DNA from 4 places in the Pseudomonas sp. REB1044 genome. Region 1 is predicted to be linked to each of the others. Evidence: predicted binding sites of a transcription regulator. Region 1 holds the regulator's gene; each other region holds the start of a gene.
What was found. The regulator FliA, encoded in region 1, starts transcription of late flagellar genes. The targets are predictions, from matches to a motif close to CTAAAGTTTNNNNNNNNNNNGCCGNTAA.
Positions count from the first base shown of each region.

Region 2: GKC70_RS06785 (methyl-accepting chemotaxis protein) is a predicted target of FliA. The motif match lies at 4,543-4,570, and genes of this name have one in related genera.
Region 3: GKC70_RS11810 (methyl-accepting chemotaxis protein) is a predicted target of FliA. The motif match lies at 2,554-2,581, and genes of this name have one in related genera.
Region 4: GKC70_RS12605 (methyl-accepting chemotaxis protein) is a predicted target of FliA. The motif match lies at 4,134-4,161, and genes of this name have one in related genera.

Region 1 covers NZ_CP046139.1:1,784,490-1,790,377, forward strand. Annotated here, with positions in the region: gene flhF (flagellar biosynthesis protein FlhF) at 1-182, shown strand, start outside; gene fleN (MinD/ParA family protein) at 250-1,092, shown strand; gene fliA (RNA polymerase sigma factor FliA) at 1,089-1,829, shown strand; gene GKC70_RS08490 (chemotaxis response regulator CheY) at 1,934-2,308, shown strand; gene GKC70_RS08495 (protein phosphatase CheZ) at 2,327-3,115, shown strand; gene GKC70_RS08500 (chemotaxis protein CheA) at 3,128-5,356, shown strand; gene GKC70_RS08505 (chemotaxis-specific protein-glutamate methyltransferase CheB) at 5,402-5,888, shown strand, end outside.
Region 2 covers NZ_CP046139.1:1,448,248-1,454,135, forward strand. Annotated here, with positions in the region: gene GKC70_RS06770 (UTRA domain-containing protein) at 1-237, shown strand, start outside; gene GKC70_RS06775 (MFS transporter) at 355-1,629, shown strand; gene GKC70_RS06780 (amidohydrolase family protein) at 1,664-2,497, shown strand; gene GKC70_RS06785 (methyl-accepting chemotaxis protein) at 2,544-4,463, opposite strand; gene GKC70_RS06790 (MFS transporter) at 4,731-5,888, shown strand, end outside.
Region 3 covers NZ_CP046139.1:2,597,005-2,602,892, reverse strand. Annotated here, with positions in the region: gene GKC70_RS11825 (hypothetical protein) at 1-7, shown strand, start outside; gene GKC70_RS11820 (hypothetical protein) at 410-865, shown strand; gene GKC70_RS11815 (IS256 family transposase) at 942-2,189, shown strand; gene GKC70_RS11810 (methyl-accepting chemotaxis protein) at 2,605-3,834, shown strand; gene GKC70_RS11805 (response regulator) at 3,845-4,213, shown strand; gene GKC70_RS11800 (STAS domain-containing protein) at 4,237-4,521, shown strand; gene GKC70_RS11795 (chemotaxis protein CheA) at 4,564-5,888, shown strand, end outside.
Region 4 covers NZ_CP046139.1:2,769,675-2,775,562, forward strand. Annotated here, with positions in the region: gene GKC70_RS12585 (lysylphosphatidylglycerol synthase domain-containing protein) at 1-225, shown strand, start outside; gene GKC70_RS12590 (LysR family transcriptional regulator) at 279-1,190, shown strand; gene GKC70_RS12595 (pentapeptide repeat-containing protein) at 1,894-2,514, opposite strand; gene GKC70_RS12600 (Na+/H+ antiporter NhaC family protein) at 2,630-3,949, opposite strand; gene GKC70_RS12605 (methyl-accepting chemotaxis protein) at 4,204-5,888, shown strand, end outside.

The DNA of each region.
Region 1 (5,888 bases):
ATGAACTGCCCGTGGCCTATCTCACCGATGGTCCGCGCATTCCTGACGATCTGCAGCTGCCGCGCCGGCACCAATTGGTCAGTCGCGCTGTCAGTGTGCAGTTGCAGGAAGATCCCAGCGAGGAGGCCATGGCCGACATGTTCGCTGATCTCTACCACAATCCCGACAAGCGCGTAGGTTGACGATGCACGGCGCACGGAAGTCGACAGCGACCCTCCAAGTGGGCAAGTCCCACGCGAGACAAGGTAAATAACAGACATGGGTAGCATGCATCCCGTACAGGTGATCGCCGTCACCGGTGGCAAAGGTGGCGTCGGCAAGACCAACGTTTCAGTGAACCTGTCCCTGGCGCTGGCCGAGCTCGGCCGCCGGGTCATGTTGCTGGACGCCGACCTGGGTCTGGCCAACGTCGATGTGCTGCTGGGGCTCACGCCCAAACGCACCCTGGCCGACGTCATCGAGGGGCGCTGCGAGCTGCGCGATGTGCTCCTGCAGGGGCCGGGCGGTGTGCGCATCGTGCCTGCAGCCTCCGGCACCCAGAGCATGGTGCACCTGGCGCCGGCACAGCATGCCGGGCTGATTCAGGCGTTCAGCGAAATCGGCGACAACCTCGATGTGCTGGTGATCGACACCGCTGCGGGCATCGGTGACTCGGTGGTCAGCTTCGTGCGCGCCGCCCAGGAAGTGCTGCTGGTGGTGTGCGACGAGCCCACCTCGATCACCGACGCCTACGCCTTGATCAAGCTGCTCAACCGCGATTACGGCATGAACCGCTTCCGCGTCCTGGCCAACATGGCGCAGAGCCCACAGGAAGGGCGCAACCTGTTCGCCAAGCTGACCAAGGTCACCGACCGTTTCCTCGACGTTGCCTTGCAGTACGTCGGCGCCGTGCCTTACGACGAATGCGTGCGCAAGGCGGTACAGAAGCAGCGCGCGGTCTACGAGGCGTTTCCGCGCTCCAAGTGCGCCCTGGCGTTCAAGGCCATCGCGCAGAAGGTCGACAGCTGGCCGTTGCCGGCCAACCCGCGCGGCCACCTGGAATTCTTCGTCGAGCGCCTGGTGCAACCCACCAGCGCGGGACCGGTGCTATGAACGCGAGCGGCTTCAAGATGTACAGCAAAGCCTCCAAGGACGCCCAATACGAGCTGGTCGAGCGCTATGCGCCGCTGGTCAAGCGTATCGCCTACCATCTGCTGGCGCGCCTGCCGGCCAACGTGCAGGTTGAGGACCTGATCCAGGCCGGCATGATCGGTCTGCTGGAAGTGGCCAACAAATACGACGCCAGCAAGGGCGCGAGCTTCGAGACCTACGCCGGTATTCGCATCCGCGGTGCGATGCTCGATGAGGTGCGCAAGGGCGATTGGGCGCCGCGTTCGGTGCACCGCAACACGCGTATGGTCAGCGACGCGATTCGCTGCGTCGAAGCAAGAACCGGTCGTGACGCTAAAGATCACGAGGTTGCTGCCGAACTCCAATTGGGTCTCGACGATTATTACGGGATCCTGAACGATACCTTGGGCAGCCGTCTGTTCAGTTTCGACGACCTGCTGCAGGACGGTGAACACGAGGGGCTGCACGAGGATGGGGTCAGTGGTCAGGTCGAGCCGTCGCGCGATCTGGAAGACGAGCGCTTCCAGGCCGCGCTGACCGATGCGATCGCCAACCTGCCGGAGCGCGAGCGTCTGGTCCTGGCCCTGTACTACGACGAGGAACTGAACCTCAAGGAGATCGGGGAAGTGCTGGGGGTCAGTGAATCGCGCGTGAGCCAGTTGCACAGCCAGTGCGCGGCGCGTCTGCGCAGCCGCCTGGGAGAATGGCGGGCACGCTGAGCCCCGATTCGCTGCAGTCGTTGTCCGTGGTGCCGAATTGATTGAGCGCGCGCTTGTGAGACGAGCGCGTTTAAGACTGCTTGGAGGTCTAATTGAACAAAGACATGAAAATCCTCATCGTTGACGACTTCTCGACGATGCGGCGGATCATCAAGAACCTGTTGCGTGATCTGGGCTTCACCAACACCGAAGAGGCCGACGACGGCGTCACGGCGTTGCCGATGCTCGAAAGTGGCCACTACGACTTCCTGGTGACCGACTGGAACATGCCCGGCATGTCCGGCATCGATCTGCTGCGCAAGGTGCGCGCCCACGACCGGCTCAAGGGGATTCCCGTGCTGATGGTGACGGCCGAGGCCAAGCGCGAGCAGATCATCGAAGCGGCTCAGGCCGGGGTCAACGGCTATGTAGTCAAGCCATTCACCGCGCAGGTGCTCAAAGAAAAGATCGAGAAGATCTTCGAACGCGTCAACGGCTGAAGCATGTCTGGGGGCGCTATGGAATCAAAAAAAGATTCTTTGGGGGAGTTCGAGTCGACCCTGAAGAAGCATGCCGAACAACTGGTGCAGAGCCTTGAGCGCGGCCAGTTCGGCGAGGCGGTGCAGCTGATCCATCAGCTCAACCAGACCCGAGACCGTGGCTTGTATCAAGAGGTCGGCAAACTGACCCGTGAGCTGCACAGCGCCATCGTCAGCTTCCAGATCGACCCGCGCATGCCGCAGGCCGAGGAAGTGTCGCAGATCACCGACGCCACCGAACGGCTGTCCTACGTGGTCCGCCTGACCGAGAACGCGGCCAACCGCACCATGGACCTGGTCGAGGAGAGCACGCCCGTGCTCAACGACCTGTCGGCCGAGGCGCAGACGTTGTCGGCCGATTGGCAGCGCTTCATGCGTCGCGAAGTGCCGGCGACCGAGTTTCGCGAGTTGGTCAAACGCGTCGACGGTTTCCTGACGCACAGCGCCGAAGGCAACCGCAAGGTGGCCGGTCATCTCAACGACATTCTGCTCGCCCAGGACTACCAAGATCTGACCGGGCAGGTGATCAAGCGGGTCACCGCGTTGGTCGCCGAGGTCGAAAGCAATCTGCTCAAACTCGTGTTGATGGCCAGTCAAGTCGACCGCTTTGCCGGTATCGAACATGACCACGATCAATTGCGTGCTGAAAAAGATGAAGAAAAACATCCAGCCCGGGGTGAAGGTCCGCAGATTCATGCCGATAAGCGTGAAGACGTCGTGTCCGGTCAGGACGATGTCGACGATCTGCTATCCAGCCTGGGTTTTTAGGGAGCACGTTTAATGAGCTTCGGCGCCGATGAAGAAATCCTTCAGGATTTCCTGGTAGAAGCCGGCGAAATCCTCGAGCAACTGTCCGAGCAACTGGTCGAGCTGGAAAGCCGGCCCGATGATGCGGACCTGCTCAACGCCATATTTCGCGGTTTTCACACTGTAAAAGGGGGCGCCGGCTTCCTCCAGCTCAACGAGCTGGTGGAGTGCTGCCACATTGCCGAGAACGTCTTCGACATCCTGCGCAAGGGTGAGCGTCGGGTCGACGCCGAGTTGATGGATGTGGTGCTCGAAGCGCTGGACACGGTCAACAGCATGTTCGGCCAGGTCCGCGAGCGCAGCGAGATCACCCCCGCGACGCCGGAACTGCTGGCAGCGCTGGCACGCCTGGCCGAACCTGCCGGCGAGGACGTCGCCGCGCCCGCCGTGGTCCAAGCGCCGGCGGCGGTCGAACCGCCAGCGGCCAGCGAAGACATCACCGATACCGAGTTCGAACAGTTGCTCGACTCCCTGGATGCGGTCAAGGCCCAGGCCGAAGCGGCCGAGCAGGCGCCGGTCGAGGCGGCCTCCGGCAACGCCGACGAAATCACCGACGCCGAATTCGAGTCGCTGCTCGATCAGTTGCATGGCAAGGGCCAGTTCTCGCCGGACGTGGCCGAGAGCGAAACGCCTGCGGCAGTATCGCCGGCCAGCGACGAAATCACCGACAGCGAATTCGAGGCCCTGCTCGACCAATTGCACGGCAAGGGTACCTTCGCCGCCGATGGGCTGCCCAAGGCTGAAGCCGCCGCCGGCGCTCCCACCGCCGAGCCTGCCGGCGAGCACATCACCGACCACGAATTCGAAGCGCTGCTGGACCAGTTGCACGGCAAAGGCAAGTTCAGCGGTGATGCCGTAGCTGCCGAGGCACCTGCTGCTGCTACAGCTGTGGCACCAACGCCTGCGGCCAAGGCTGAAAGCAAGCCGGTGGCCAAGCCTGCACCGGCCGCTGCCGGCAAGCCCGCCGCAGCGGCCGGCGCCGCCCCGGCACGCGCTGCGGCGCCGGCTGCGGACAAGCATGGCGCCAGCGAAGCGGAAACCACGGTGCGCGTCGACACGGCACGCCTGGACGAGATCATGAACATGGTCGGCGAATTGGTGCTGGTGCGTAACCGCTTGGTGCGCCTGGGCCTGAACAGCGGCGACGAGGCCATGTCCAAGGCCGTGTCAAACCTCGACGTGGTCACCGCCGACCTGCAGACCGCGGTCATGAAGACGCGCATGCAGCCGATCAAGAAAGTCTTCGGCCGCTTCCCGCGCCTGGTTCGCGACCTCGCCCGCCAGCTCAAGAAAGAGATCAACCTGGAGCTGGTCGGCGAAGAGACCGACCTGGACAAGAACTTGGTCGAGGCCCTCGCCGACCCGTTGGTGCACTTGGTGCGCAACGCCGTCGACCACGGCGTCGAGACCCCCGAGGAGCGCGAGGCGTCCGGCAAGGCGCGCACCGGTCGGGTGGTGCTGTCGGCCGAGCAGGAGGGCGACCATATCCTCTTGTCGATCTCCGACGATGGCAAGGGCATGGACCCCAACGTGCTGCGCGCCAAGGCCGTGGAAAAGGGCCTGATGGACAAGGACGCGGCCGACCGCCTGAGCGAGTCGGACTGCTACAACCTGATCTTCGCCCCGGGCTTCTCGACCAAGACCGAGATCTCCGACGTGTCTGGCCGCGGTGTCGGCATGGACGTGGTCAAGACCAAGATTTCCCAGCTCAACGGCTCGATCAACATCTTCTCGGCCAAGGGCCAGGGCTCGAAGATCGTGATCAAGGTGCCGCTGACCCTGGCGATCATGCCGACGCTGATGGTGATGCTGGCCAACCAGGCCTTCGCCTTCCCGCTGGTCAACGTCAACGAGATCTTCCACCTGGACCTGTCGCGCACCAACGTGGTCGATGGCCAGGAAGTGGTGATCGTGCGCGACAAGGCGCTGCCGTTGTTCTACCTCAAGCGTTGGCTGGTCCAGGACCAGCAACATGAGGAGCAACTCGAAGGGCACGTGGTGATCCTGTCGGTCGGCACCCAGCGCATCGGCTTCGTGGTCGACCAGTTGGTGGGCCAGGAGGAGGTGGTGATCAAGCCATTGGGCAAGATGCTCCAGGGCACTCCGGGCATGTCCGGCGCCACCATCACTGGCGACGGTCGTATCGCGCTGATCCTCGACGTTCCGAGCATGCTCAAGCGTTACGCCGCCCGGCGTATTTGATTTCGGCGGCGCGACCTGGCGGTTGCGCCGTCTAATGGAGTGTTTATGGCAGTCAAGGTCCTGGTGGTGGATGATTCCGGTTTCTTCCGCCGCCGTGTCTCTGAAATCCTCTCGGCGGACCCGACCATCCAGGTCGTGGGTACCGCGACCAACGGCAAGGAAGCGATCGACCAGGCGCTGGCACTCAAGCCCGATGTGATCACCATGGACTACGAGATGCCGATGATGGATGGCATCACGGCCGTGCGTCATATCATGCAGCGCTGTCCGACCCCGGTCCTGATGTTCTCTTCGCTGACCCACGAAGGCGCGCGCGTGACCCTCGATGCGCTGGACGCTGGCGCCGTGGACTACCTGCCGAAAAACTTCGAGGACATCTCGCGCAACCCCGACAAGGTCAAGCAGATGCTGTGCGAGAAGGTGCATACCATTTCGCGCAGTAACCGCCGTTTCAGCAGCTTCTCCAGCCCGACGCCCAGCCCGGCGACCAGCGCGCCGAGCAGCAGCGCAGCGTCGAGCAGCGTCGCCAGCA
Region 2 (5,888 bases), 340 kb from region 1:
GGGCCGTTGCTCTACCCAATCTACGAAACGCTGTGTGGCCAAGTGGTGGCCTACGCGGAGGAAACCCTTACCGCCGAGTCGGTCGATGCGGTTCAGGGGCGTTTGTTGCAACTGCCGGAGGGGAGTCCGGTGGTGGTGATCGAGCGTCTGGCCCGTGACTACGCCGGCAAGCCACTGGAGTGGCGCCGCTCGCGCGGCCATGCCCAGCACTTCCGCTACCGCATCGACATTCGCTGAACCGCCGCTGCCGCCCATAGCCCCGCCTGCTGCGCCGTGCTCGCACGGTGCCGGGGTGTTGCCTGCCTGGCCGGTGCGAGTCCGGCCACCCTTACACGACCTAGAAGGATAAGAAACATGTTCAGTTGGTACCGCGAAATCACCTCGCGCGAGCGCAAGACATTCTGGGCCTGCTTCGGCGGCTGGTCGCTCGACGCCCTGGAAGTGCAGATGTTCGGCCTGGCCATTCCGGCGCTGATCGCCGCATTTTCCCTGAGCAAAGGCGATGCCGGTCTGATCAGTGGCCTGACCCTGGTCACCTCGGCCATCGGCGGCTGGCTCGGCGGTACCCTGTCCGACCGCTATGGCCGTGTGCGCACCTTGCAGTGGATGATTCTCTGGTTCTCCTTCTTCACCTTCCTGTCGGCCTTCGTCACCGGCTTCTATCCGCTGCTGTTCGTCAAGGCCATGCAAGGTTTCGGCATCGGTGGCGAATGGGCGGCCGGCGCGGTGTTGATGGCCGAAACCATCAATCCAAAGTACCGCGGCAAGGTCATGGGCACGGTGCAAAGTGCTTGGGCAGTGGGCTGGGGCCTGGCAGTGACGCTGTTCGCGCTGATCTATTCGCTGGTGCCGCAGGAGTTCGCCTGGCGGGTCATGTTCTTCGTCGGCTTGTTGCCGTCTCTGCTGATCATTTGGGTGCGCCGTAACGTGCAGGAGCCAGACAGCTTCCAGCGCCTGCAGAAAGACCAAGTCGCGCCGCGCAGCTTCGTCAAGTCCATGGCCGGGATCTTCCGCCCGGAACTGCTGCGCGTCACCTTGCTGGGCGGACTGCTTGGCCTGGGTGCCCACGGTGGCTATCACGCGGTGATGACCTGGTTGCCGACCTTCCTCAAGACCGAGCGCAACCTGTCGGTGCTCAACTCTGGCGGTTACCTGGCGGTGATCATTTTCGCCTTCTGGTGCGGCTGTGTGGTCAGCGGTCTGTTGATCGACCGCATCGGCCGCCGCAAGAACATCCTGCTGTTCGCCCTGTGCTGCGTTCTGACCGTCCAGGCGTATGTGTTCTTCCCCCTCAGCAACACGCAGATGCTGTTCCTCGGTTTCCCATTGGGCTTCTTCGCCGCTGGCATTCCGGCCAGCCTCGGGGCGTTCTTCAATGAGCTCTATCCAGCCGATGTGCGCGGCGCCGGGGTGGGCTTCTGCTACAACTTCGGCCGCGTGCTGTCGGCGGTGTTCCCATTCCTGGTCGGTCACATGAGCGAGTCCATGTCGCTGGGCGCGGCGATCGGCATAGATGCCGGTATCGCCTACGGTGTGGCGGTGATCGCCGCGCTGTGCCTGCCAGAAACCCGCGGGCGCACACTGGAGCCCGAGGCGGCTGCCTCGACCGCTCCGGCCATGGCCAAGTAACGATCCACATTCTTCAACCTTTTCGATGAGCGCCATGCCCCACGCTACCGTTTCACCTTTCACGGCCATCGACAGCCATGCCCACGTGTTCAACCGTGGGCTGAGCCTGGCGGCCGAGCGTCGCTATGCACCCACCTACGACGCCCCGTTGGACGATTACCTGGCCATGCTCGCTGGGCATGGTTTCAGCCACGGCGTACTGGTTCAGCCGAGCTTTCTCGGCACCGACAACCGCTACCTGCTCGCTGCCCTGAACAGCGCGCCCCGGCAATTACGCGGGGTGGTGATGCTTGAGCGCGATGCGGACCGCGCCAGCCTGGAACAGATGCACCAGGCGGGCGTGCGCGGCGTGCGGCTGAATCTGATGGGGCAAGCGCTGCCCGATTTACGCGATGCCGCCTGGCGACCGCTGCTGGAGCACATCGCTGCACTGGGCTGGCATGTCGAGCTGCATCGTCAGGTGGCCGACATCCCGGCGTTGGTGAACGCCTTGCACCCCTATGGCGTGAAGATCGTCATCGATCATTTCGGTCGGCCCGATGCGCGCCTGGGTCTGGGTCAGCCAGGCTTCGCCGAGATGCTGACGCTGGGGGGACAGGGGAGGGTGTGGGTCAAGGTGTCGGGGATCTATCGCCTGGGCGGCTCGGCGACGCAGAACCTGCTGTTCGCTCGCCAGGCGCTGGGAATGCTGGAGGCGCACTATGGCGCCGACCGCCTTCTGTGGGGCAGCGACTGGCCACACACCCAGCATGAATCGGTGGTGAACTTTACGGGCGTGGTCGAACAGTTCGAGGCGCTGGGCTGCTCGATGGCCCTGCGCCAAGCGCTGTTGGTGGATACCGCGCGGGCCCTGTTCGACTTCCAGTAATCCGCCTTGCTTGACGGTGTCGGGGCGGGCGGGCCGCCCCTGCACTTTAGACGCGGAAGCGGCTGATCATCTGCTGCAACTGCCCGCCCAGACGCGCCAGCTCGACGCTGGACACCGAGGTCTGCTCACTGGCCCCTGCCGTCTTTTCCGAGATGTCCCTGACCGTCACCACGCTGCGGCTGATTTCTTCGGCCACTGCGCTCTGCTGTTCGGAGGCGGCGGCAATCTGCTGGTTCATCAGTTGGATGCCGGAGACCTGCTGAGTGATGCCTTCCAGCGCCGCGCCCGCTTCGCGCACCAGGGCCACGCTGCTTTCGGTCAGGCTCTGGCTCTCTTCCATCAAGTCGCTGACCGAACGGGTGCCCTGTTCCAGGCTGTTGATCGCCGACTCGATTTCTGCCGTCGAGGCCTGGGTGCGTTGCGCCAGGCTGCGCACTTCATCGGCCACCACGGCAAACCCACGGCCGGCTTCACCGGCTCGCGCCGCTTCGATGGCCGCGTTGAGCGCCAGCAGGTTGGTCTGCTCGGCCACGGCCTTGATCACGTCCATTACCTTGCCGATGCGCTGGCTTTCATTGCGCAGCGCGTCCATCGCTTCATTGGTGGCGTCCACCTGGCTGGCCAGCCGGTCGATCTGCGCTACCGCACGGGCGACCACGCTTTCGCCCTCGCGGGCTTCCAGATCGGTGGCGCTGGCGGCCACCGAGGCGTCGCCGGCATTGCGCGCCACTTCCTGCACCGTGGCGGCCATTTCCTGCATGGCGGTGGCGACCTGGTCGGTCTCCTGGCGCTGGCTGCTGGCACCGGCGCTGGTCTGTGCGGTGATGGCCGAGAGTTCCTCGGTGGCGCTGGCGATCTGCGAGATGCCATCGCGCACGCCGCCGATCAGTTGGCGCAGGTTGGCGGTCATGCCTTGCAGGCTGTTCTGCAACTGACCCAGTTCGTCGCGGCGACGGCTGCTCGGCTGTTCGCTCAGGTCACCGGCGGCTACTTGTTCCATGGCCAACAGTGCCCGGCGCAGTGGCGGACTGATCTGGCGAGCGATCAGCACGGCCAGCACGATGCCCAGTACCAGCGCCAGCAGGGTCGTGACCAACTGCAGGTTCTTGGCGAACTGGCTATCCGAATTCACCAATGTGCCTTGGCCGTCGAGCAGCAGGCCGATAGCTTCGGTCAGCTTGGCGATGTCCTTGGCCATGCTGACGCGGTAGTCGGCCAGTTTGCCGATCTCGCTGCGATAGGTTTCGACCTTGCCGGCATAGGCGCGGACCTGTTCGCTCAACTGTGCGGTGGCGTCGGCGGCCTGGCCGTTCAAGGCCGCGATCAGCCCGGGCAGGGTGTTCACCGTGGTAGCGATCTGATCGTTCATGGTCTTTTCGCTGTCGGCATTGGTGTTGCTGGTGTAGCCGCGCACCTGGTAACGCAGCAGGATCAGGTTCTCGCGAATCTGATTGACCGCCTCGCTGCGCGCGTCGCGTTGCTCGGCATCGGTCAGGGCGCGCACTTGCTGGCGAATGCTCTTGAGGGCCGCGAACGACTGATTGGCGAGGGTGCCCATGTCTTTTTGCGCCGAGCGCATGGTCTGGTATGACTGCAGGCTGAGGCTCTGTGTTTGCACGTAGCTGGTCAGGGACTGTTCGGCTTTGCCCAGCAGTTCGACATTGCGCGGGGTGCGGATCACTTCACGCAGGCGCTTGAGCGGTGGCTGCAATGCATCGCTGGCGGTGAGCAAGGCCTGGGTCTGCTCGTCGTCGCCGTTTGCTAGCGTATGGCGCAGACGCGCTTCGCGCAGATCGCCCAGGGCATCGTTGAGGATCGACACATCGCGCACCACTTCGCTGCGACGAACCATCTTGCCAAGGGCGTCCCAGCTGATCAGCGACTGGATCAGGGTCAACGTCAGGACGAGGCCGAAGCCGAGCGCCAGTTTATGGGCGATTTTCAGGTCGCCGAACCAGGTAAACATCTGCGGTGGTGCTCCATAGTGATGCATCGAAGAAGGGCGAGGGGGAATGGCCGTTGCTGGATCCCGGTCATGTATATGAATATCGGCAGAACTGTAACAATCTGAAAATTATTTGACGACAAATTAATGGCGTAGTGCCAGCAGCTTACTGCGTGGTTAACGGATTCGCCCTGGGGCGGTTGCCAGAGGTGCGTATTCACGTGCAGATTTGTCGCCTCTCACGATGAGCACCCTTTAAATGACAAAGCCCTCTCAGGAACAAGGACGATGAGTCATTCCTCGCAATTCACCTTGCTCGGCAAGCGTCGCTTCCTGCCGTTCTTCATCACCCAATCGCTGGGCGCCTTCAACGACAACCTGTTCAAACAATCGCTGATCCTGGCCATCCTCTACAAACTCAGCCTGGAAGGTGATCGCTCGATCTGGGTCAATTTGTGCGCGCTGCTGTTCATCCTGCCGTTCTTCCTGTTCTCGGCGCTGGCGGGGCAGTTCGGTGAGAAGTTCGCCAAGGACGCGCTGATTCGGGCGATCAAACTGGCCGAGGTGGCGATCATGGCGATCGGTGCCGTGGGCTTTCTCAGCGGTCACCTTGAGCTGATGCTGCTCACCCTGTTCGCCATGGGCACGCATTCAGCGCTGTTCGGTCCGGTGAAGTATTCGATCCTGCCGCAGGCGCTGCACGAGCAGGAGTTGGTCGGCGGCAACGGGCTGGTGGAGATGGGCACCTTCCTGGCGATCCTGGCCGGCACCATCGGCGCCGGGGTGATGATGTCGTCTACCGACTACGCCAGCGTGGTGGCGGGCGGCATCGTCGGCACCGCTGTGCTGGGTTATCTGGCCAGCCGCTGGATCCCTCGGGCGGCGGCGGTGGCGCCGCAGATGCCGCTGGACTGGAACATCTTCAAACAGTCCTGGGCCACCTTGCGCCTGGGCCTGGGGCAGACGCCTGCGGTATCGCGTTCGATCGTCGGCAACTCATGGTTCTGGTTCGTCGGTGCGATCTACCTGACGCAGATTCCGGCCTACGCCAAGGACTGGCTGCACGGCGACGAGACGGTGGTCACCTTGGTGTTGACCCTGTTCTCGGTCGGTATTGCTGTCGGCTCGCTGCTGTGCGAGCGCTTGAGCGGACGCAAGGTTGAAATCGGTCTGGTGCCCTTCGGCTCGTTCGGCCTGACCCTGTTCGGTCTGCTCTGGTGGTGGCATTCGGGTGATGTTCCGGTGGCTGACGCACCTCACGACTGGTTGAGTCTGCTGGGGCTGCACCAGGCCTGGTGGATCATGGCGTCGATCATCGGCCTGGGCGTGTTCGGCGGTTTCTATATCGTGCCGCTGTATGCGCTGATCCAGGCACGCACCCCTGAGCAGGAGCGCGCGCGGGTGATCGCCGCCAACAACATCCTCAATGCCCTGTTCATGGTGGTG
Region 3 (5,888 bases), 810 kb from region 1:
AGCGTAGAGCGGTCATGAACAGCGGTGGCCAGCAGCTAACTGAGCGTTGCCTAGATCACTGGGCCGCCGCTGTTCATGATCGCCGTCAACCGAAGGGCGACAGCTAGATTTCTGCCCAGCCACATCCCGATAGCCTCATACGATGGTGCGCATAATGTATATTATGTTAAATTACATAATGACCGCCTAGTAAAGACGACTTCTCTGATGGGTTCGCCTCAAGGCATGCGTTAACGTGCCCGTCCAATTTCGGCCCAATCAAAGGACAGTCCGTGCCCAATACCACCCCAGTTACCACCTATGCCCCTGACCAGCCAGACCAGAGCATCCCCCGCAGACAACCGAAGACCGCCCGTTCTATGTCGTTTCCAGAGGTAAATTCCTTACGCTCTGGATTCTTTCATTTGGCATGTACCAGCTCTACTGGGCTTTCGCGAACTGGAAGCAACTCGAGCGCAGTACCGGCGAAAAGCTGTGGCCGATAGCTCGCGCACTGTTCTCGGTGTTTTTCACTCATTCCCTTTACCGTGAGGCCGATACTCACCTCAAGCGTAATGGCAGTGATTTTCGGTGGAATCCCATGAAACTAGCGACCCTCTTCGTGATCGTCATGCTAATCGCTACATTAGCCGAAGTTTTGTCGAGCCATAACATTGGTCTCCCCATTGTTGAACTACTGAACCTAGGGCTGCTGCCGGTCACTGGCTGGGTCACTTGGCTAGGCCAGCGTGGACTGAACGCTGCTGCTGGCGACCTCGAAGGTCGCAGCAATGCGCAGTTCACGCCTCTAAACTATGGGTTCATGATGCTTGGTACGCTGTTGCTGGCGCTGGCGTGCTTAGGGCTAATCCTGCCTGCGGAGTGATCACTTAAGTTAGTCAATTGACGGGGGTATGTCAGAAATTTTGTGTTCGGGCATAACATGAGCAAGAGGTGCATGTATGCCAACCAAGAAGAAACCCCTGCGTGACCTACCAAAAATCCCCAAGGAGCTGCTTGAGCAGTTCGGTGAGGGCCTGATGACTGCGGAGGCTATCGAAGACGCCTCTGCGGCATTCAAGAAGGCGCTCATCGAACGAGCCTTGAACGCCGAGCTCAGTCACCATCTGGGCTATCCGCCGGGCGCGCAGCGCCCAGAGGATGAAACCAATCAGCGCAATGGCAGGACTGGCAAGACGGTTCTGACTGGAGAGGGGCCGCTGCGGCTGGATATCCCCCGTGATCGAGACGGTAGTTTTGCGCCCATCCTGATTCCCAAGCATGAACGCCGTTACACCGGCTTCGATGACAAGATCATCGCCATGTATGCCCGAGGCATGACCGTTCGGGAAATTCGCGCATTCCTCTCTGAACAGTACGGAACGGATGTTTCGCATGACTTCATCAGTTCGGTCACGGCCGAGGTGATGGAGGAAATCGGCGCGTGGCAACAGCGGCCGCTGGAGCCGATGTACCCGGTCATTTTCTTTGATGCACTGCGAGTCAAGATTCGCGAAGAAGGGCTTGTGCGCAACAAAGCGATTTACTTGGCGCTGGGCGTTCTACCCGATGGGACGCGCGATATTCTCGGGATCTGGATCGAAAATACCGAAGGTGCGAAGTTCTGGATGAAGGTCTTCAATGACCTTAAGACGCGCGGCGTTGAGGATGTGCTGATCGCCGTAACCGACGGCCTCAAAGGGATGCCAGATGCGCTAAGCGCCGTGTTTCCGGCCACCACGCTGCAAACATGCATCGTCCACTTGATCCGCAACAGTCTCGATTATGCAGCGTGGGATAAGCGTCGTGATCTGGCCAAAGCGCTCAAGCCGATCTATCAGGCCATCAACGCCGAGGCGGCTGAGCAAGCACTGGATGCGTTTGAAAACGGCCCTTGGGGCAAAGAGTACCCAACGGTAGTTGCGGCATGGAGAAGAGCCTGGGATCGAGTGATTCCATTCTTTGTCTTCCCGTCGGGCATTCGAAAAGTGATCTATACGACCAACGCGATCGAAAGCATCAACGCCCAGCTACGCAAGATCATCAAAACGCGTGGTCACTTCCCAACGGATGAGGCCGCCACCAAGCTGATCTGGCTGGGGCTGCGGAACATCACGGCAAACTGGGGCTCAGCGGCCCATGATTGGAAGAATGCGATGAATCAATTCGCGATGCTGTACGGAGATCGATTTATCAGGCCGACCTGGTAAAAGCATGGTCAGCCTGACGGCAGGCCGTTATCGGCCCGCACACAAAAAATCTGACACTCTCATTGACGGGGGCTGAACTCTTCACTCCCCGTTCCCGCCAGACGCGTCCCCAGACGATCGAACGTGTTTCTCACTGGTCCACAGGCGAGCATAGTTCGATCAGCACCGCTCGGACAGCGCACGTACGACACCATCTGTTCCCAGCTCTCGTCACTCGGCCTCACCGCCTCATGAGCTTTAGCGCAGATTGCGAAGGGCAAATCCTGCGCTGGCTCCGTGAGGTAACGGCTGTTCGCCTTTCCCCATTCAGTGCGTGCGTCAGAAATACCTCTGTCAAGAACCCGACGGAAGGCACCTCCAAAACCTCAAGTCCAGGGGCACAGCGCAGATAACCCTCTATCGTTAAAACCGAAACATCTTCCAAGGACGGAACCATGACCCAGCGTCACTCCCCCTCCTCCCCGCTCCCGCTCAGCCGCGTTTTCTCTGGTTCGCCCTGATCCCTGTGCTGCCCGCAGTGGTGTGGCTGCTCACGCAATCCATCTCCACGGCCAACCTGCTGGCCTGTACGGTGCTCGTGCTGATCGGCCTGGGCGTCGGCGTCTTGAGCGCGAAATCCCAGGCCGAGGCCATTCGCCGTGCGCAGGCATTCGCGCTGGATCACGTCACGGCGCAGGCAACGCAGGCCAACACGGCTTCGCGTGCCCAGCTCGACGAGGTGCTGCTCGGCGCGATGCCGATCTGGGCCAAGCAGGTGGAAAGCTCGCGTCAGCAGACCGAAGAAGCGATCGTATCACTGGCCAACCGCTTCACCGGCATCGCCCAGCGTCTGCAGGACACCGTGCAGGCCTCGCAGCACGCCGCCGGCGAACTGGATGGACAAAGCGCCGAAGGCGCGCTCAAGGTGCTGGCGCGCAGCGACAGCGAACTGAGCCAGGTCATCGATTCGCTCAAGGCCACGCAGACCAGCCGCGACCAGACCCTGTCCCAGGTCCGCAGCCTTACCGCGTACACGGGTGAACTGCGCACCATGGCCGCCGATGTGGCCGCGATCGCGGCGCAAACCAACCTGCTAGCCCTTAACGCAGCCATCGAAGCCGCACGTGCCGGTGAGGCCGGGCGCGGCTTTGCGGTGGTGGCCGATGCCGTGCGCAGCCTGTCGAGCAAGTCCAGCGAAACCGGTCAGCAGATGTCGGCCAAGGTCGACATCATCAACAACGCTATCACCCAGCTCGTTCAGGCCGCGTCCAACAGCGCCGAGCAGGACGGTCTTTCGGTGAGCGAGTCGGAGCACAGCATCCAGCAGGTGCTCGAACGCTTTCAGAGCATCACCGGGCGCCTGGCCGAATCGGCCGACCTGCTCAAGCAGGAGAGCTACGGCATCCGCGACGAGATGACCGAGGTGCTGGTCAACCTGCAGTTCCAGGACCGTGTCAGCCAGATCCTCAGTCATGTGCGCGACCACATGCACGATTTGCACGAACACCTGCAGCAAGCCAGCCAGGCGCCGGACCAGGCCGTGGCGGTCGATGCCCGCCAGTGGTTGGCGCGCATGGAGGCGACCTACGCCACCGACGAGCAACGCCGCAACCACCATGGCAACGCGGCCGAACAGCAGCATTCCCAAGACATCACCTTCTTTTAGGAAGTACACCATGGCGAAGAACGTATTAGTGGTCGACGACTCCAGCAGCGTACGGCAGGTGGTGGGCATTGCCCTGAAGAGCGCCGGTTACGAGGTGATCGAAGCCCGCGATGGCCAGGACGCCTTGAGCAAGCTCACCGGACAGAAAGTGCACTTGATCATCAGCGACGTGAACATGCCGAACATGGATGGCATCACCTTCGTCAAGGAGGTTAAGAAGCTCGCCAGCTACAAGTTCACGCCCATCATCATGCTGACCACCGAGTCCCAGGAATCGAAAAAGGCCGAGGGCCAGGCCGCCGGGGCCAAGGCCTGGGTGGTCAAGCCGTTCCAGCCGGCGCAGATGCTGGCGGCGGTGTCCAAGCTGATCCTGCCCTGAGCGTCGTGGACCAGGAGTTCTGCATGCCTATCACTCGCGAAACGCTCGACGGCACCGTCCACCTGGTCATCGACGGTGAGCTGACGATCTACACCGTGGCCGAGCTGGCCGCTGCGCTGCTGCCCGAGATGGGCGCAACAGCGTGTGTGCAGCTCGATCTGTCCCAGGTCACGGAAATGGACGGCGCCGGCGTGCAACTGCTGGCGGTCGTCCAGCGCGAAGCCAGCGCTGCCGGCACGGCGTTGACGCTGACCGACCAGAGCCAGGCGGTCAAACAGGCGTTGCAACTGTGTCGCTGCCTCGTCTAGCCCTCGCCATATGCTGTTCAATCATCGACAAGGACCGTTCAGGTGAGCATCAATCTCGATCAGGCACTGCAAACCTTCATCGTCGAGGCGCGCGAACTGTTGCAGGCCATGGAGCAATCCTTGCTGCAACTGGAAAGCGAACCGGACGACGAGGATGCCATCGGCGCGGTGTTTCGTGCCGCCCACACCATCAAGGGCTCTGCCGGGCTGTTCGGACTGACGCCGATCGTCACGTTCACGCACATCGTCGAAGATGTACTCGACCGGCTGCGTGACGGACTGATAGCGGTCGATGCCGCACTGATCGCCGTGCTGCTCAAGTCCGGCGACCACATGCTGGAGCTGATCGAGGTGGTTGCCAGCCGGGGTGAAGCGCTCTCGCCCGTCGCCGTTGAGCGCGAAGACGCGTTACGCCAAGCGTTGAATGCCTATCGGCACCTGGATGTCCCGCTGACCGGACTCGAAACCGACACCCCTGCTGCACGCGCAGAAGGCCAGGTGCTCTGGCATATCTCGCTGCGTTTCGGCGAGGACGTGTTTCGCAACGGCATGGACCCGCTGTCCTTCCTGCGCTATCTCGAAACCCTGGGGCAGATCGTGCAGTTGCGCACCCTTACCGAGCGCATTCCAGACCTGAGCCGTTGGGATCCTGAAAGCTGCTACCTGGGCTTCGAGCTCGATCTGAGTTCCAGCGCCGGCCACGCCAGCCTCAACGAAGTCTTCGATTTCGTGCGTGAAGACTGTGACGTACACATCAGCCGCGTCGATGAGGCGAGCGAAAGCGCTTCAGTGTCCGGCACCGAGCTGGTCCTCCAGCCCGAGGTCGTGCCTCTGGTGGGCACGCCCCAGCGCGTGACGGCGCCTGCCGAAGGCAAACCCCGCGACGGTAACTATGTGCGGGTCAACGCCGACAAGCTCGACGAACTGATCAACCTGGTGGGCGAGTTGGTCATCGCCAGCGCCGGAGCGAGCCTGCTGGCCCGTTCGTGCGACAACGACCCGTTGCAGGAAGCCACCTCCAGCGTGTCGGGCCTGGTCGAGGAAATCCTCGACAGCGCCCTGCACCTGCGCATGATCCCCATCGGCGACACCTTCAATCGCTTCCGTCGGGTGGTGCGCGATGTCAGTCAGGAACTGGGCAAGGACATCGAGTTGATCATCAGCGGCGCTGAAACCGAGCTGGACAAAACGGTGGTCGAGAAGATCGGCGATCCGTTGATGCATCTGCTGCGCAACGCCATGGACCATGGCATCGAGAATGCCCAGGCGCGGCAGGCGGCGGGCAAACCGAGCAAGGGCCACTTGAGGCTCAATGCCTATCACGACTCCGGCAGCATCGTCATCGAAATCGCCGACGACGGCGCTGG
Region 4 (5,888 bases), 990 kb from region 1:
GCGCACATTCCTGCTGGCCTGGGGGTGTTGGAAACGGTGTTCCTGGCGCTGCTTCACGGGCAATTGAGCCAGGGTACGCTGGTCGCCGCGTTGTTGGGCTATCGCACGCTGTACTACCTGATTCCGCTGTTGCTCGCGTTGATCGCTTACGTGGTGCTGGAAAAACGCGCCAAGGCGTTGCGCCAACAGGATCGGAACCGGCCGCAAGAAGCGGACCCGCGCTGATCGTCCGCCCAGGCTGTGGCATGATCGGCGCTCCCGGATAACGAGCGCCGTGCATGTTGATCGACGAAGAACTGACCCTCAAGAAGCTGGAGACGTTCCTGGCCTTCATGCGCAGCGGCAGCTTGGGCCGTGCGGCGAGTGAGCTGTCGACCAGCGCGGTGAGCGTGCACCGCGCCATTCATTCGCTGGAAAACGCGCTGCGCTGCCCGCTGTTCAAGCACGAGGGTCGCCAGTTGATCCCATTGGAAAGCGCTTATGTGCTGGAGAAAAAGGCCCGCCAGTTGCTGCAGGACGCCGAGCAGATGGTGCGCCAGACCCGCGAGGCAGCCGGTTTCTATGCCGAGCGCTTTCGGCTCGGTGCGTTGTACTCGCTGACGGTCAAGACCGTACCGAAGCTGGTGATGGGGCTGAAGCTGCGACGCAGTGAGCTGAATATCGATCTCACCTTGGGCTCGAACGTGGATTTGCTGCATCGCCTGAAAAATCACGAACTCGATGCAATTCTGGTGGCGCTCGACGAGAGCATCGAGGACCCAGCCTGCGCGCACCTGGCCTTGTTTTCCGACGATATCTTCCTGGCCGTGCCAAGCGATTCGCCGTTCGCCGAGCAGGACGAGGTGGATCTGGCGGACTTGGCCGACTCGACGTTCATCACCCTGACGCAGGGGTTTGCGACTCACCGGGACGGGGCGCGGGTGTTCGGCCAGGCGGGGTTCGAGCCGAAGGTGGCGATGCAGGTGAACGACATCTTCACGCTGCTGAGCATGGTCAGTTCGGGGGTGGGGTATGCGTTGTTGCCAGGGCGGATTGCGGCGGTGTATGAGAATCGGGTGAGGTTGATTGCGCTGCGCGAGCGGTATCAGTTGCAGCAGGATATTGGGGTGGTGTTTTTGAAGGCGCGTGAGCGGGAGCCGAATTTGCTGGCGTTGTTGGCGGAGTGTCGGATGTATCGGCGGGAGGGTTGATGATTTAGGATTTGGGGATTTGGGGATTTGGTTAAGTCTTTGAATTTTTGTTGATTTTTAGTCACCTTTTCGCCTTTACGGCGACCCTCTTTTTTTCTTGGAAAAAAGAGGGGCAAAAACCGCTTGCTCCCGCATACGGCCCCTGCGCTGCGCGCAGGGGTCCCCTCGCGCCGGCGTCGCTCCGGGAGGACCGCGCTTAGGGGCCGTCCTGGCCCCAAGCGCTTGACGAGCATCCATGCCCGTCACCTCCCTGCGCAACGCCTCTGCTCGGCCTCCTGAGGTCGCGGTTGGCGGTGTTCGAGCTACCGCGCACCAAGAGCAAGATCAACGGCAACGGCAACGGCGATTTGATCGCGCAGCGCTCCAGAACATCTGCCCCACCGCCCTGCTTCTAAGCGCGCGCCAGTTCAGACGCCGCCCATCGCGACCTCAGGAGGCCGAGCAGAGGTGGCATGGAGGGGGTTGACGGGCATGGATGCCCGTCAAGCGCTTGGGGCCATGGATGGCCCTAAGCGCGGTACCCCCGGAGTGCCACCGGCGCGAGGGAACCCCGCAGCGCAGCGAAGGGGCCGGATGCGGGAGCAAGCGGTTTTTGCCCCTCTTTTTTCCAAGAAAAAAAGAGGGTCGCCGTAAAGGCGAAACGGTGACTAAGCCTCACCACCGCAAACGGATAAGCCCAAAAAATCGCCCCCCCTCGACTGATTCAGCGCAAACCCACGTCAGGTACTTCCATAGATTCAAACTGGTGAGCAAACGGCAAAGTCCCACCTTGAAACTTAACCCCGCGAAAGTCGCATCGCTTGAATGCCGCCCCAGTAAACGTGCATTCAACAAACTTAGAAGCCCTAAACTCAACCCTGTCGAACACCGCCTCGGTAAAATCACACCCTACGAATGTCACCCGACGCCCGCCATACTCCACCCCAGATCCCCCACCCAAGAATCTGGCGCGAAAAAAGGCGGTGTCCTCACAGACAGCATCATCCATGTTGATCACGAGCCTGCTCTTCGAGAAATCACAACCTTTCATTTCGACATTACACATCAGTGCCCTATCTAAGGATGCGCGCTCAAAGTTGACACCCACAAACACGCTGTCACTCAGACTCCCCGATATTTTCGAGCCAGACAGATCAACCCCACGTAGTTCTGACTCAAAGAGATTGACAGCCTTTAACTGGTTCAATACAGCGCCCGGACCAATAACAATTCCCGAGAGATCAACATGCTCAATAACTGCCCGCCCCGCCACAATCGAATCAACACAGCCAGCCACACTGTCCAGGTACTCACGATTGCGCCACTTGTCTTTTACCTGATTCACACAACAAGCCCATAAACGCTCAATCGAAACATCATAGCGACCTGCTGCTTCAGTTCAAGGGACAAGCTGAAAGCCACAAGCTACAAGCTACAAGCTACAAGCTACAAGCTATCCCCTAGAGCACCATCGCCGCCACCCACCCAAAGCCTAGCAACGGCAAGTTGTAGTGAATGAACGTAGGCACCACCGTGTCCCAGATATGATGATGCTGCCCGTCCACATTCAACCCCGAAGTCGGCCCCAACGTAGAATCGGAAGCCGGCGACCCCGCATCGCCCAAGGCCCCCGCCGTCCCGACAATACACACGGTAGCCAACGGATCGAACCCCAGTTGCACACACAGCGGCACGAAGATCGCCGCCAGAATCGGCACTGTGGAAAACGACGACCCAATTCCCATGGTCACCAGCAACCCCACCAGCAGCATCAACAAGGCGCCAATGCCCTTGCTATGGTCGATCCACTGCGCCGCCGTCTCGACCAGGCTCTTCACCTCACCCGTCGCTTTCATCACCTCGGCAAACCCGGAAGCAGCGATCATGATGAAGCCGATCATCGCCATCATCTTCATGCCTTCGGTGAATAGATCGTCAGTGTCCTTCCAACGCACGATCCCCGACAGCGAGAAGATCAGGAACCCCACCATCGCTCCAATGATCATCGAGTCCAGCCACAGCTGAACGATGAACGCCGCCGCGATGGCTACCCCCGCCACCAGCAAGGTCACCGGGTTGTAGCGCACGCTGACCTGCTCCACCTCTTCGATCCGCGCCAGGTCATAGTCACGCTTGCGCCGGTAGCTGACGAACACCGCCAGCAGCAGACCGACCAACATGCCCGCCGCTGGCAGTGCCATGGCATGGGTGACGTTGATCCCGCTGACATCCACGCCCGCACGGCTGACGTTGGCCAGCAGAATCTGATTGAGGAAGATGTTGCCGAACCCAACCGGCAGAAAAATGTAAGGCGTAATCAGCCCGAAGGTGATCACACAGGCGATCAACCGACGGTCGATGCGCAGGCGCGTCAGCACGTACAGTAGCGGCGGCACCAGCAGCGGGATGAAGGCGATGTGGATCGGCAGCACGTTCTGCGACGCCACCGCCACCACCAACATCAGGCCAATCAGCAGCCACTTCAGCCGACCGCTGTGGTCATGGCCCTGGCGGTCGATCATCGCCAAGGCGCGGTCGGCCAGGGCATGGGCCAGCCCCGACTTGGCGATGGCCACGGCAAAGGCGCCCAGCAGCGCATACGACAGCGCCACCGGCGCGCCGCCGCCCAGGCCGCCATTGAACGCGGCGAGCGTGCCCTCGATGCCCAGGCCGCCGACCAGTCCACCGGCCAGGGCGCCGACGATCAGCGCGATGACCACATGCACGCGGGACAGGCTCAGTATCAGCATGATCCCGACCGCGGCAATCACTGCATTCATGGTGTGCAATACCTCGTTGACGACAGACGAAAAACCAGCGTCCGGCGACAGACTGCGCGAGGCAGTGGCCGGAACAGGGGGTGTGGTTCTGGAGGGCGCACACTCTGAAGCACTCGACCAGGGATGTCAAAACTGCCGACCCAGGGCATTTACGCCAAGCACGCCCACGTCATCGAATATTCACGTAAAGAAACCAGCGTCCACGCCGACATATCCGGCGACCCCCGCTCTGTTCCTATAAGGGATGATTCACCATGCCGCTGCGTCAACTGTCCATCCAATGGAAGATCACCCTGCTCGCCGGGCTGTGCCTGGCCAGCATCGTCACCCTGCTCGTCGGCCTGTCGCTGTACCGCATGCAGCACAGCTCGGCGCTGGTCAAGGCGAGCAGTACGCAGATGCTCACCGAGTCGGCCCAGGCCCATATCGAAGCTCAGGGCGAAGTGCAGGCACAACGCATCCGCCGTCAGTTCATGGACGCCTACCAGTACGGCGCAGGCTTCGCCCGCCAGGTGCTGTTCCTGCGCGAGCAGGCGCAAAAGCGCTTCATCGACGCCTATGACCTGCGCCAGGATCTCACCGCCCAGGTGCGTGCCGCGCTGCAGGCCAACCCCGATCTGCTCGGCCTGTCGCTCACCTTCGAGCCCAACGCGCTCGACGGCAAGGACAGCCTGTTCGGCGGCCAGGCCGAGCTGGGCAGCAACGAGACCGGCCGCTTCGCCCTGTACTGGTCGCAGCCCAAGGCCGGCCAACTGACCTCCATGGCCCTGCCCGAACACGACATGGCCGACACCACCACCGGCCCCAGCGGCGAGCCGGCCAACACCTGGTGGACCTGCCCGCGCAGCACTGGCAAGGTCTGCATCGTCGAGCCCTACTTCTACGAAATCGCCGGGCAGCAAGTGCTGATGACCAGCATCGTCTTCCCGCTATCGGTCGACGGTAAAGTGATCGCCACCCTGTCCATCGACACCAACCTCAACAGTCTGCAGGCGCTGACCGAAAACGCCAGCCGCGAGCTGTACGAGGGCCGCACCCGGGTCGGTATTCTCAGCCCCGCCGGGCTGCTGGCCGGCTACAGTGCCGACGCCAGCGAGTTGGCCAAGCGCTTCGACCAGGTCGACACGCGCCAGGGCGCAGAGCTGGTCAGCAAGCTGGCCGAAGGCAAACTGCAAGTGCTGCAGGGCGAGAAGCGCCTGAAAGTGCTGGCGGCCTTCGCCCCGATTCCCGGCGGCAGGCCGTGGGGCGTGCTGCTCGACGCGCCGCAAAGTGCCCTCACTGGCCCGGCCGACGCCCTCAAGCAAGAGCTCGATGCCCTCAACACCAGCGGCACCCTGCTCGAACTGGCCCTGGGCGTGGGCGCCGCCCTGGCCGGGCTGCTGGCGGTGTGGTTGATGGCGCGTGGCGTGACCCGACCGATTCTCGGCGTCGCCGCGATGCTCGAAGACATCGCCAGCGGCGAAGGCGACCTGACCCGCCGCCTGACCTACGACAAACGTGACGAACTGGGCCTACTGGCCGGCTGGTTCAACCGCTTCCTCGACAAGCTGCAACCGACCATTGCCGAGGTCAAACGCTCGGTGCAGGACGCACGCGGCACCGCCGATCAGTCGGCGGCCATCGCCAGCCAGACCAGCGCCGGCATGGAGCAGCAATACCGCCAGGTCGATCAGGTGGCCACCGCCTCCCAGGAGATGAGCGCCACCGCCCAGGACGTCGCCCGCAGCGCGGCCCAGGCGGCGCAGGCGGCCCGCGAGGCCGATCAGGCCACCCGTGAAGGTCTGGCGGTGATCGACCGCACCACCGACAGCATCGGTGCCCTGGCGACCGACATGAGCAACGCCATGTCTCAGGTCGAGGGCCTGGCACAGAACAGCGAGAAGATCGGCTCGGTGCTGGAGGTGATCCGCTCGATCGCCGAGCAGACCAACCTGCTGGC